DNA from 3 places in the Variovorax pasteuri genome. Region 1 is predicted to be linked to each of the others. Evidence: riboswitches for the same ligand, from Rfam matches in the RefSeq annotation. Region 1 holds a riboswitch; each other region holds the start of a gene.
What was found. A riboswitch is a leader RNA that binds a small molecule or an ion and turns the genes downstream of it on or off. The one in region 1 is predicted to bind cobalamin.
Positions count from the first base shown of each region.

Region 2: it holds a riboswitch for cobalamin, as region 1 does, so the genes downstream of both, cobM (precorrin-4 C(11)-methyltransferase) here and ACSFBM_RS09595 (TonB-dependent receptor) in region 1, are expected to answer to the same signal.
Region 3: it holds a riboswitch for cobalamin, as region 1 does, so the genes downstream of both, ACSFBM_RS06490 (TonB-dependent receptor domain-containing protein) here and ACSFBM_RS09595 (TonB-dependent receptor) in region 1, are expected to answer to the same signal.

Region 1 covers NZ_JBPJZS010000002.1:518,536-522,588, reverse strand. The annotation lists gene ACSFBM_RS09610 (cation:proton antiporter domain-containing protein) at 1-648, shown strand, start outside; gene ACSFBM_RS09605 (hypothetical protein) at 675-1,079, opposite strand; gene ACSFBM_RS09600 (hypothetical protein) at 1,241-1,495, shown strand; cobalamin riboswitch at 1,533-1,809, shown strand; gene ACSFBM_RS09595 (TonB-dependent receptor) at 2,053-4,053, shown strand, end outside.
Region 2 covers NZ_JBPJZS010000004.1:100,447-104,499, reverse strand. The annotation lists gene ACSFBM_RS16875 (sirohydrochlorin chelatase) at 1-941, opposite strand, end outside; gene cobM (precorrin-4 C(11)-methyltransferase) at 938-1,795, opposite strand; cobalamin riboswitch at 1,949-2,210, opposite strand; gene ACSFBM_RS16865 (SDR family NAD(P)-dependent oxidoreductase) at 2,272-3,102, opposite strand; gene ACSFBM_RS16860 (MaoC family dehydratase) at 3,128-3,547, opposite strand; gene ACSFBM_RS16855 (MaoC family dehydratase N-terminal domain-containing protein) at 3,558-3,998, opposite strand; gene ACSFBM_RS16850 (lipid-transfer protein) at 4,010-4,053, opposite strand, start outside.
Region 3 covers NZ_JBPJZS010000001.1:1,373,348-1,377,400, forward strand. The annotation lists gene ACSFBM_RS06485 (ClcB-like voltage-gated chloride channel protein) at 4-1,722, opposite strand; cobalamin riboswitch at 1,782-2,042, shown strand; gene ACSFBM_RS06490 (TonB-dependent receptor domain-containing protein) at 2,135-4,053, shown strand, end outside.

The DNA of each region.
Region 1 (4,053 bases):
CTGGCCGGGCTGGGCGTGTCGCTCGGGCTGCTGCCCGTGGAAGGGCAGAGCCTGGTGTTGGCTGGGGCGCTCATTTCCATTGCCACCAATCCGCTGTGGTTCAGCCTGATCGTGCCCATGCAGAAGTGGCTGCACGCCCATTCGTCGTTCGCCCGCGGGCTGGAGTCGCGCGACGATCCGCTGGCCGAGCTGCCCCTCACCACCGAGGCCAAGTACCTGTCGCGGCAGGTGGTGCTGGTGGGCTACGGCCGGGTCGGCCGGCGCATTGCGCAGGAACTCGACGCGCACGACATTCCCTACGTGGTGGCCGAGCAGAACCGCGAGCTGGTCGAAAAACTGCGCGAGGCGGGCACCCCGGCCGTGTGGGGCGATGCGGCCGATCCGGCGGTGCTGATCCAGGCGCACATTGCGCGCGCCCGGGTGCTGGTGGTGGCCACGCCCGACGCCATCAACGTGCGCCAGATGATGGAAACCGCGCGCACGCTCAATCCCACCATCCAGACCGTGATCCGCAGCCACAACGAGCAGGAGGCGCGCCTGCTCACGCAGGAAACCTCCGCCACCGTGTTCCTCGGCGAACACGAACTGGCACAGGCCATGGCCCGCGACGTGGTGCAGCGCGCCGTGTCGATGGCAGTGCCGGCTTGATACACACGCCCACCGGCACGCCGGGTTCAGAGATCTTCGATGACCAGGGTGCGGTAGCGCTGCGCCATGGCATAGGGCACGGTGCGCACCGCCTCCATCAGCTTGTCGGCGGTTTCGCGGTCCTCGGTCTTGACCAGCAGCGCGGCATGGCCTTCCTGCGCGAGCTTGGTGTAGGCACGCACGGTGGCGCCTTCGGTGCCGGCGGACGGCAACGGGTCGTCGGCGAGTTCGACGGTCGGCGTGATCTGCGACAGCACGGCCTGCGGCGGCAGCAGGAAGATGTCGTCGCCGCTCATGCCGTTGTCGATCAACTGCTGGCCGACGCGGCTGGCGTCTTCCAGTTTGGCGAACATCACCATCGAGTAGCCCGTCGGATAGAACGCGCCGCCGATGGTCGCCCGCATGCTCGGGTCAAGGCTGAAGGGTTTCATGTTGCCTCCTGGGAAGGTTTTGCAAAGAACAGGGACCCGCTGACGGGTTGCATGTAAAACAGTAGGCCGGGCCACCGGTGTGCTCTGTAGGAGAAGCCCGGTAGCTGTCAACGGCTCGCGTCCTCCAGGCATTCAACACTCAGCCCCTTTTCATACCGCCCATGCCCTCTCCCAGGAACATCGCGCTCACCATCCACGAACTGGAGGTCGGCGAGTTCTATTGGGTGCTGATGGAAGCCGTGGACGACCCCGCCGCAATTCCCGGTGCGGCCGGTGCGGCCGGCGAGCGCACCCATGTCTACACGCCCCTCGAAGCGGCGCTGCAGCCGTATCCGACCTACTCGAACGCGCTGGCGGCCGGCGTGGCCATGATGCGGCGGCTGTTCGGGCCCGACGGCACGCCCGGCTCCCTATAATCCCGCCGGTTCGGTGCGGTAACTTTTTATAACTGCACCCAAACACGGTTCGAAGGTGCCCCGGGTCCATGTCGCATGGCCCTGGGGTTAAACGGGAAGCAGGTGCGCCGCGTCGTTCAAGACGCGTCAAAGCCTGCGCTGCCCCCGCAACGGTCAGCGGATCTGGAAATCCTTACGCGCGAGCCTCTTTCTTGAAGGCTCGGCAGTCACTGCGCTTCGGCGTGGGAAGGCGAGGGTTTCGGTCGTCGTGTGCTCCATTCGGCACACAGCGGCGCTCCGCGAGCCCGGATACCGGCCTTCGCAACCGCCTTCGGACGCAGCGGGAGTGCGTGTCCGGGCCTGCCGCTTCGCGCTTGCGCTCACCGTGGCAGCCCTTTCGCCTCTCCCGTCGCGTCCTTTATCGGTCGTGAGCCTGCGGGGACGCAGGCCGAAGGAGAAGCTACATGGGTCGAGCAACACGGGCGCGAAGTCGCCCGGGCACGGTTACGCGCGTGCCCTTTCATCGGGCGCGGCTGTCCGGTCTTTCACGCCTTTCAGGCCTTTCACTGGGGTTGGGCTTGGCCTTCGGGCCTTGCGTTTCCCTTGCGCAGCCGGCTGAAGCGGCCGACGCCAGCCAGAGCCCATCCCTGAACCCGGTACGGATCGAGGCCGACCGGCAGGCCCCGCTGGCCATCGACGAGCCCACGTCCACCGGCAGCCGGCTCGGCCTTACGCCGCTGGAAACGCCGGCCAGCATCGAGGTGCTGACGGGTGACACCATCCGCGCGCGCGGCGACGTGTCGGTGGTCGACGCGGCCACCCGTGCCACCGGCATCACCGGCTCGCCCGGGCCCGGCAACGGCGGCACCGCGATGGCGGCACGCGGCTTCACGGGCCACGGCTCGGTGATGCAGCTGTTCGACGGCACGCGCCTGTATGCGGGCGCTGGCACCGTCACCTTTCCGTTCGACACCTGGTCGGTCGACCGCATCGAAGTGCTGCGCGGCGCGGCCTCGGTGATGTACGGCGAAGGTGCCATCGGCGGCGCCATCAACGTGGTGCCCAGGAAGCCCACGCGCGGCCCCATCCGGAACGAGGCGCTGCTCACGCTGGGCTCCGACGCCACCCGCCAGGCGGCCTTCGGCAGCGGGGGGGCCATCAACGACAAGCTGTCGTACCGCTTCGACATCAGCCACCGCACCACCGACGGCTTCATGCAGCGCGGCGAGGCCGAGAGCCTGGCTGTGGGCGCGGCCGTGCGCCTGGACGTGTCGCCGCAGCTGCAGTTCACGCTCTCGCACGACGAAGGGCGCCAGACCCCGCAGCGCTACTACGGCGTGCCGTTGATCGACGGCCGCCTGAACAGCCAGACCCTGCGCCAGAACTACAACCTGGACGACGCAGAAATCAAGTACCGCGACAAATGGACCCGGCTCGACGCGCAGTGGACGCCGAACGACGCCGTCACCGTGCGCAACCAGCTCTACCGCCTGGAGAGCAAGCGCCACTGGCGCAACAGCGAGACCTACAGCTTCAACGCCACCACGCGCCGCGTGACGCGCGGCGACTACCTGGAGATCGGCCACGACCAGGAGCAGATCGGCAACCGCACCGACGCCACCTTCAAGCACAGCGTGTTCGGGCTGGCCAACCAGGTGCTGGTGGGCTTCGACGTGAACCGCATCGACTTCCAGCACAGCAACGACTCGCCCTACGGCGGGCGCTCGGTGATCGACCCGTTCGTGTTCAACCCCGGCTACTACGCCTCGCCCGTGGCCTACACGCCGCGCTACAAGACCAAGACCGACACCTACGCCTTCTTCACCGAAGACAAGCTGGCCTTCAACGAGCAATGGTCGGTGGTGGGCAGCCTGCGCTGGGACCATGCCAAGGTCGCGCGCACCGACCTGCTGAACGCCGCCAACAACCTGGGCAAGACCTTCGAGTACGCCACCGGCCGCCTCGGCGTGGTGTACGCGCCCGATGCGTCGCAGTCGTACTACGCGCAGGTGGCGCGCGCGGCCGACCCGCTCACTTCGCTGATCAGCACCTCGGCCGCGCAGGTGCCCTTCGAGTTGAGCACCGGCAAGCAAGTGGAGGTCGGCTACAAGCGCCAGCTGGCCGACAACCGCGGCGCCTGGACCGTGGCGGCCTACCGCATCGAGAAGAACAAGCTGCTCTCGCGCGACGCCAACGACCCGAACAAGACGCAGCAGGTCGGCAAGCAGTCCTCCGAGGGCCTGGAAGCCACGCTCGACCTGGCGCTCACCTCCACGCTGCGGCTCGAAGCCAATATTGCCAAGCTGCGCGCGCGCTACGAGGACTTCAACGAGGTCGTGAACGGCCGCCTGGTCTCGCGCGCGGGCAACACGCCCAACGGCGTGCCCGAAGAGGCGGCCAACCTGTGGCTCGGCTGGCGCTTCCTGCCGCAGTGGGAGGCCGCCTTCGGCGTGCGCTACGTCGGCCCGCGCCAGGTCGATGCGGCCAACACGCGCAGGATCGGTTCGTACACCGTGGCCGACGCCTCGGTGAGCTGGCAGGCGAACCCGTCGCTCAAGCTGGCGCTGCGGGCCTACAAC
Region 2 (4,053 bases), on a different contig from region 1:
TGCGCATGTTCGTGATCGTGCGGATGCGGATGCGGATGCGGATGCGGATGCGGATGCGGATGCGGATGCGGAGGCTCGTCGCCATGGCTGTGCGGCACGGCATCGTCATGGTGGTGGCCGCCCAGGCCGTGTTCCACCGCGAAGTCGCGGAACTTGCAGCCGTCGCAGGGCATGAGCGCGATCGGCGCGCCGCGCCGCAGGTCGTTCACGCGCTGCTCCAGCAGCGCGAAGATCTCGGGCTCGAAGCCGAAGTACCGGGTCGAGACGAAGCGGATCGTCGGGTACTGCGCCTTCAGGTTCTCGACCTGGCGCGCAATGCGCTCGACCAGCGTGCCGTTGAACAGGTAATAGGGCAGCACCACCACCTGCTTCATGCCCTGCAGGCTCTGGCGCTGCACGGCCTTCTCCAGGCGCGGGTAGGTGATGCCCGTGAAGGCGAGGTCCACCAGCTCGTGGTCGGTCTCCTCCAGCAGCCAGCGCGCCATCTTCGCCATGTCGCCGTTGGCCTGCCGGTCCGACGAGCCCCGGCCCAGGATCACCACGCCGGTGGTGGTGGGGTCGGGCATGTCCAGCGCCTGCATCGCGCCCTTCAGGCGCCGCCGCAGGATCGCCAGGATCGGGTCGCAGGCCGTGAGGTGCGGCGCATACAGGAACTGCACCATCGGGAACTTGAGCCGCGCACCGTCGATGGCCTGCGGAATGTCCATCTTCACGTGGCCCGCCGCATTCAGGATGAGCGGCACCACGACCACGCGTTGCGCGCCCTTGGCCGCGCGGCGCAGCCCCTCGCTCATCGTGACCTCGGAGAACTCGATGAAGCACACCTCGATGCGCCAGCCCGGCCGGCGCTCGCGCCACTGCGCCGCAAAGGCCTCGATCTCGTCGTTGCCGGATTTTTCGCGCGAGCCGTGGCCCACCAGGAGAATGGTTTCGGTGCTCATGGAAGGTCCTGCAGGAGGGTCTGGACGGGAACGCTCGCGCGCCGGAAGCGGTGCGTGAAGCTCGCGTCGTAGAGTTTGGATTTGGCCAGCGTGGTCCATTGCCGCGCGCCCAGCGTGGGGCTCGCGATGATCATCGACTGGCTCACGATGCGGGCCTCGCGGCACAGCGCCTGGATGGTGGCGACCGTGCCGCGCACGATCTTTTCCTCGCCCGGCCAGCTCGCCTTGTGGACCACCACCACGGGGGCGTCGGGCGACCAGCCGGCGGCCGTCAGCGCGGCCGTGACCTTGCCCATGAGCGTGATGCTCAGGAAGATGCACAGCGTGCTGTGGTGCGCGGCCAGCGCCTCCAGCGATTCGCCTTCGGGCATCGGTGTGCGGCCCTCGACGCGCGTGAAGATCACGGTCTGCGTGACCTCGGGCAGCGTGAGGCTCTCCACCGCCGCCGCCGCCGAGGCCATGGCGGAAGACACGCCCGGCACCACGCCGATCGGCACGCCCGCCGCATCCAGCGGCTGCACCAGCTCGATGAGCGCACCGTACAGGCCCGGGTCGCCGGTCTGCAGGCGCACCACGGTATGGCACCGTGCGGCCTGCGCAATGAGCCACGCGGACATCTGCTCGAGCGTCATGTCCTTGCTGTCGGCAATTTCGCAGTCGGGCGGCGCCCAGCGCGTGGCGGCTTCGCTCACGAGCGAGCCCGCGAACAGGATGGCCCCTGCGCGTTCGACAAGGCCTCGGCCCTTGACGGTGATGAGTTCCGGGTCGCCCGGACCCGCGCCGACGAACCACACGGTTCCCGGCGTGCACGCTCCCTGCGGAGCGCTGCTTGGAGCGATGGCTCGCTCGTTCATGATGTTTCCTCCGCGCCCGCCGCGCGACTGATGGTCGTTAAGACCCGGCGGGGGGGAGAAATCGGAGGCGTCAGCGAATGCTGTTCCGGCGGATGACCTGATGCATCGAGCCGGACGCAATGCGTCGCCCGCCGATCCTCGCCCACCGCAAGGTCATGCGCTGGTCGTCAGGCCGGTCTCCGGGCTCGCGAGCGGAGGGCCGTCGGCTCTCCTGCAAAGACCGCCTTCCCGTGCCGTTCGTGACACAGTGGCGTGGGACCGGATCCCGGGGTCTTGCTTCTGACTCGCTTACCGTTGCGGGGGCAGCGTCGGCATGGCGCGGTGTTCTCCACCGCCGCGCACCGACTTCCCGTTTCACCCTGGCCGCCCCGCCGTTTCCACGGGGCGCCAGGACACCTGACAACGCGGGCGGAGTGTATCAGCCGCATGCCGCGGCGCGCCCCGCAAGGACCTGCCCTCGCCGCCCGGCAGCGCGCTCAGATGCCGGTGAGGCCGCCGGTGCACATCAGCGTCTGGCCGCTCACGTAGTCGGACTCCGGCGCGCACAGCAGGTACACCGCGCCGGCCGCTTCTTCGGGCGTGCCGCCGCGCCCCAGCGGAATGGACTGCTCCATCATCGCCAGCAGCCCGGGGTTGATGCCGACCTTGATCTCGCGGCCCTCGATGTTCGCGGTGGACGCCTCGGCGGTGCTGGCGGTCAGCCGCGTCTGGATGAAGCCGAAGGCCACGCAGTTGACGGTGACGTTCATGCGTCCCCACTCCTTGGCCAGCGTCTGCGTGAGCCCGACGATGCCGGCCTTGGCGGTCGAATAGTTGGCCTGGCCCGCGTTGCCGAAGAGGCCCGCCACCGACGAGATGTTGACCACCTTGCGCACCACGCGTTGCCCTGCTTCGGTCTCTGCCTTCGACAGCGCGCGGATCACGGGCTGCGCCGCGCGCAGGATGCGAAAGGGCGCCGTCAGGTGCACGTCGATCATGGCGTACCACTGCTCGTCGGTCATCTTCTGCACCACGCTGTCCCAGGTGTAGCCGGCGTTGTTGACGACGATGTCCAGGCCCTTGTATTCGCTCACCGCCGTGCCGACGAAGCGCTCGGCGAAATCCGGCGCGGCCACGCTGCCGACGCAGGCGACGGCCTCGCCGCCCGCCGCGCGGATGGCCTGCACGGTGTCTTCGGCCGGCTCGGCGTCGAGGTCGTTGACGACGATGCGCGCGCCTTCGGAGGCGAGCTTCAAGGCAATGGCGCGGCCGATGCCGCGGCCCGAGCCGGTGATGAGGGCGACCTTGCCGGCGAGTTTGGGTGTCATGTCTCTTGTCTTTCCTGAAGTGATGTCAGCGCAGCGCCACCAGCGCTTCGCCCGCGATGCGCGTCTGCCCGTACTGGTTGGCGCTGAGCACCTCGATGCGCACGCAGGGCTCGCCGTTGTGCTCGAGCTTCTCGACCACGCGGCCGGTGCAGCGCACCGCATGCCCCAGGTGCGTGATGCCCTGGAAGCGCACGTCGAAGCGGCGCAGCTGCGACTGCGGCGCCCACTGCGTGAGCAGCCGCCCGAGCCAGGCCATGCCCAGCATGCCCTGCGCGAACACGTCGGGCATGCCCGCCTTGCGCGCGAAGTCGGTGTCGATGTGAATCGGGTTGTGGTCGCCCGAGGCACCCGCGAACAGCGCGAGTGCGGTGCGGTTCACCGGCGGCAGCTGCAGCGCGGGCAGTTCGTCGCCGACTTGAACGGCGTCGCAGGTCAGGGCATTCATCGGTGTTCCTTCAGTGGCGGCAGACGATCACCGCGCGCAGTTCGGCGACCAGCTCGTCGCGCTGGTTGGTGGCGCGCGAGGTCTTCACGACGAACTCGAGCGCGCCGTTCTTCTTGTCGTAGATGTCGGTGATGGTGGAGCGCACCGTCACCGTGTCGCCCACGCAGGCCGGCCGGTGGTAGCTGAAGCTCTGCTCGCCGTGCAGCAGCTTCGACAGCGGAATCTGCAGGTCGGCCAGCAGCTGGCTGGACGCACCCGAGTCGAGCTCGGCCGCGAACAGGAAGGTCGGCGGCGCGGGCAGGTCGGGGTAGCCGGCGGCACGCGCGGCGGCGGCGTCGGTGTAGACGGGGTCGGTCTCGCCGATGGCCTTGGCGAAGAATTGCAGCCGGCTGCGCTCGATGGGCAGCACCGAGGGCGGCAGCGTGTGACCGATCCATTTCCTGTCGATCATGGTGCCGGCCTTCACGCGCGTTCGACGCGTTCGTACAGCGTGACCACGCAGGCGC
Region 3 (4,053 bases), on a different contig from region 1:
CTTTCATGGCTCGCTCAGGCGCACGTAGGTGGCCAGCAACGCGCTCTTGGCGGCCACGCCCAGTAGCACCGGGTTGGCGGTGCTTTCGATCACCGGCAGCCGTTCGCCCAGGTGGTCGAGAAAGCGCTGCAGCGCCTCGCCCAGCCCGGTGTCGGCGGTGATCGGCTGGATGGCTTGCGACAGCAGGGCGCCCGCGGTCGTCTCGGTGGGCGCAGTGCCCAGCGCCGCGAGCGGCACCACGCCGAGGTAGCGGTTGTCCGCATCGACCACGTACAGGTACTTCACCGGGTGCTGCAGGAAGATCCTGCTCATCGCCTCGCGGTCGGCGCCGGGGCCCACCACCGTTTCGGCCGGCTGCACCAGGTCGCGCATGTGCAGCCCGCGCAGGCGCAACTGCGTGTCGCGCTGTTCGTTGCGCCGCAGCGTGATCTCGTACATGGAGCCCGCATTGGCCGAGCGCGCCACGAAATACGCGATGACGCTAGCGGCCATGAGCGGCAGCATGACCTGGTAGCTCAGCGTCATCTCGAAGATCATCAGGATCGCCATCAGCGGCGCCTGCGTGGCACCCGCCAGGAACGCGCCCATGCCGACGATGGCGTAGGCGAACGGCGCCGAGGTGGCCGCCGGCCACAGCGCCTGCACCCCCTGGCCGAACAGCGCACCGACCATGCAGCCGAAGAACAGCGCCGGCGTAAACACGCCGCCCACCGCGCCCGAGCCGGCGGTGGCCAGCGTGGCGGCTGCCTTGGCGAGCAGCACCAGGGCGATGAAAGTCCACGGCCACGGCGTGTGCAGCACCGCGTTGACCACGCTGTAGCCGTTGCCCCACACCTCGGGTACCGGCACCGAGATCGCGCCCATCAGCAGGCCGCCCAGCGCCAGCCGCCAGGGCAGCGCCAGCGGCAGCCGCGAGAACAGCGCCCGGCTGCCCTGCAGCGCGCGCAGGAAGCCGATGGCCGCGAAGCCCAGCAGCACGCCGAGCACGCAGAACAGCACGACCTCGGTGCCGTGGATCTCCGGGAACGCCGGCATCCGGTAAGGCGGCTGGTAGCCGGGCAGCGCCCGCATGGCGACGTTGGCGACCACCGAGGCGATGATGATCGGCCCCACGCTTTCCATCGCGATGGAGCCCAGCACGATCTCGGCCACGAAGAAGGCGCCCGCGATGGGCGCGTTGTAGGCGGCGGTCAGGCCTGCCGCCGCCCCGCAAGCCACCAGCAGCCGCAGCCGCTCGACCGGAAAGCGGAACACCCGGCCCAGCAGCGACGCCGCCAGCGCCGCGAGCTGCACCATCGAGCCTTCGCGCCCGATGGAGCCGCCGCTGCCGATGCTGACCAGCGACGACGCGCTGCGCACCAGCGTCTGCGCCACCGGAATGCGCCCGTCGCCCAGCACGATGGCTTCCATGTAGTCGGAGGTGGCGCTGCGCGAAGCGATGCGTTTGGCCCACACCAGCAGCAACCCCGCCACCAGCCCGCCGAGCGTGGGGCAGGCGACGCGCGCCCACCACGGCAGGCCTTTCGCCATGGCCACCAGCCCGTTGCCGGGGCCGAGCACCAGGTGTTCGAAGTGATAGAGCGCCGCGCGGAAGAGTTCGGTCGCCAGCGTGCCGAGCAGCCCGGCCACGATGGCCCACAGCAGCATCGATTGCCAGCCGGAAACACCCAGCAGACGCTGCAGCGCCGAACGAAGATTCAGGAATACCGAGGCGGGCCGCATATGGCGACCGATGTTAGCGGTGAGGCGCAACTTTCGACTTAAGGAAGAGCCCGCAGGGCCTAAAATGCCGCCCGTTGGTGCTTGCGGCCTGGTTCACATGCCGCGGTTCAACGGGAAGCAGGAGTGGAAGCCCCCCGACCTCACGCAGGTCGGTTCAAGGCCGAAGCCGCCTGCGCTGCCCCCGCAACGGTCAAGCAGACGGCGCCGCAAGGCGCCAACCCCTTTCCATCCAAGCCACTGGGCGCCCTGAAACAGGTGCCTGGGAAGGCGGTGGGGGTTGTTCTGCCAGCCCGGATACCGGCCAACAAGGCGGCTGCCGCATGCGTGAACGATCCACGCAGGGGCAGCCATGGCGCCCATGGCGCCGGCGGGGAGGCCGGCGAGGGGTATAGACGTTCGTTCGGTCCATTCAATGATTTCCCACGTTTGCTTTTCCAGCGGCCGCGCGCCTGTGCGCCGCCTGCGTTTCGCCTGCCTGCAACTGCCTTTGGGCGTGGCGCTGGCGTCCGCCTTCGGCGGCCTCGCCCATGCCCAGGAAGCCCCGGCCCTGAGCGAAACGGTGGTCACGGCCAACCGCACGCCGCAGGCGCTGTCCGAACTGGTGGGCGACGTGTCCATCGTCGACCGCCAGGCCATCGAGCGCAGCGGCGCGACCGGCGTGGCCGACGTGCTCGCACGGCTGCCCGGCATCGAGATCTCGCGCAACGGCGGCGTGGGCAACACCACCAGCCTGTTCATCCGCGGCGCCGAAACACGCTTCACGGCCGTGTACCTCGACGGCGTGCGCATCGACTCGCAATCCACCGGTGGCGCCGGCTGGGAAGGCATTCCGCTGTCGCAGATCGACCGCATCGAAGTGCTGCGCGGACCGGCCGCAGCGGTGTACGGCTCGGACGCCGTGGGCGGCGTGATCCAGCTCTTCACCCGGCGCGGCGAAGAGGGCGTGCGGCCCTACGCGGGCATCGGCTTCGGCAGCAAGGGGCTGCGCAAGATCGAAGGCGGCGTGAGCGGCAAGTCGGGCCTGCTCGACTATGCGTTCGGCGTGGAGCACGAGGAAAGCAAGGGCTTCAACGTGCAGCCGGTCGACAAGCGCACCCCCAGCAAGGACGGCTTCACCAGCCCCGACCGCGACGGCTACCGCAGCACCTCGGGCAACGTGAAACTGGGCCTGCAGATCACGCCGGACCAGCGCCTGGACGCCACGCTGCTCAGCAGCGACATCACGGCCGGCTACGACGCCACGGTGTCGTACCGCAGCCGGCTGCCCATCACCTTCGCCAACGACCAGGCGAACAACACGCTGCGCACTGCCGGGCTGACCTGGTCGGCCAAGTGGAACGACGTCTACAGCACCCGCGTGCAGGTGACCGACTCGCAAACCGTCTACAAGACGCAGCCGTCGTTCTACCGCACCGAAACCAAGCTGCGCGGCTACCTGTTCCAGAACGAGTTCCGCTTCGGCCCGCACCTGCTGAGCGCCACCTTCGAACGCCGCGAAGACGCGCTCGAAAACGCGCCCACCACCTCGTCGAAGCTGCTGTCGCGCGACCGCGCGCAGGACGCCATTTCGCTGGGCTACGGTTTCGTGCAAGGCCCGCATTCGCTGCAGCTGCACGTGCGCCACGACAAGGACAGCGAGTTCGGCGGCAAGACCACCGGCAGCGCGGCCTACGGCTTTGCCATCACGCCGGCGCTGCGCTTCACCGCCTCGGCCGGCACGGCGTTCCGCGTGCCCACGCTGTACCAGCGCTTCAGCGAGTACGGCCTGGCCACGCTCAAGCCCGAGTCCAGCCGCAACGTGGAGCTGGGCCTGCAGTACGCCGAAGACGGCACCCAGGCGGGCATCGTGGTCTACAACAACCGCGTGCAGAACCTGATCGTGTTCGACGGCACGGCCAAGGGCTGCGCCTCGTCGTTCGGTTGCTACGCCAGCACCGCGCGCGCCCGCTACCAGGGCGTGACGCTGTCGGGCAGCCAGCGTTTCGGCGACGTGACCCTGCGCGCCTCGCTCGACTACCAGGACCCGCGCGACCTCGCCACCGACCACCTGCTGGCTCGCCGTGCGCAGCGCCACGCCGTGCTGGGCGCCGACTGGCGCGTGGCCGGCTGGACGCTGGGCGCCGAAGTGCAGACCTCGAGCAAGCGCTACGACGACGCGGCCAACACCGTCAAGCTCGGCGGCTATACCGTGCTGAACCTGTCGGCCAGCACCAGGATCACGCGTGACCTGAACCTGGTGGCGCGCGTCGACAATGTGGGCAACAAGGACTACCAGTTCGCGCGGCTGTATGCCAATGCAGGCCGCACCGCGTACGTCGGCCTCAAGTGGAC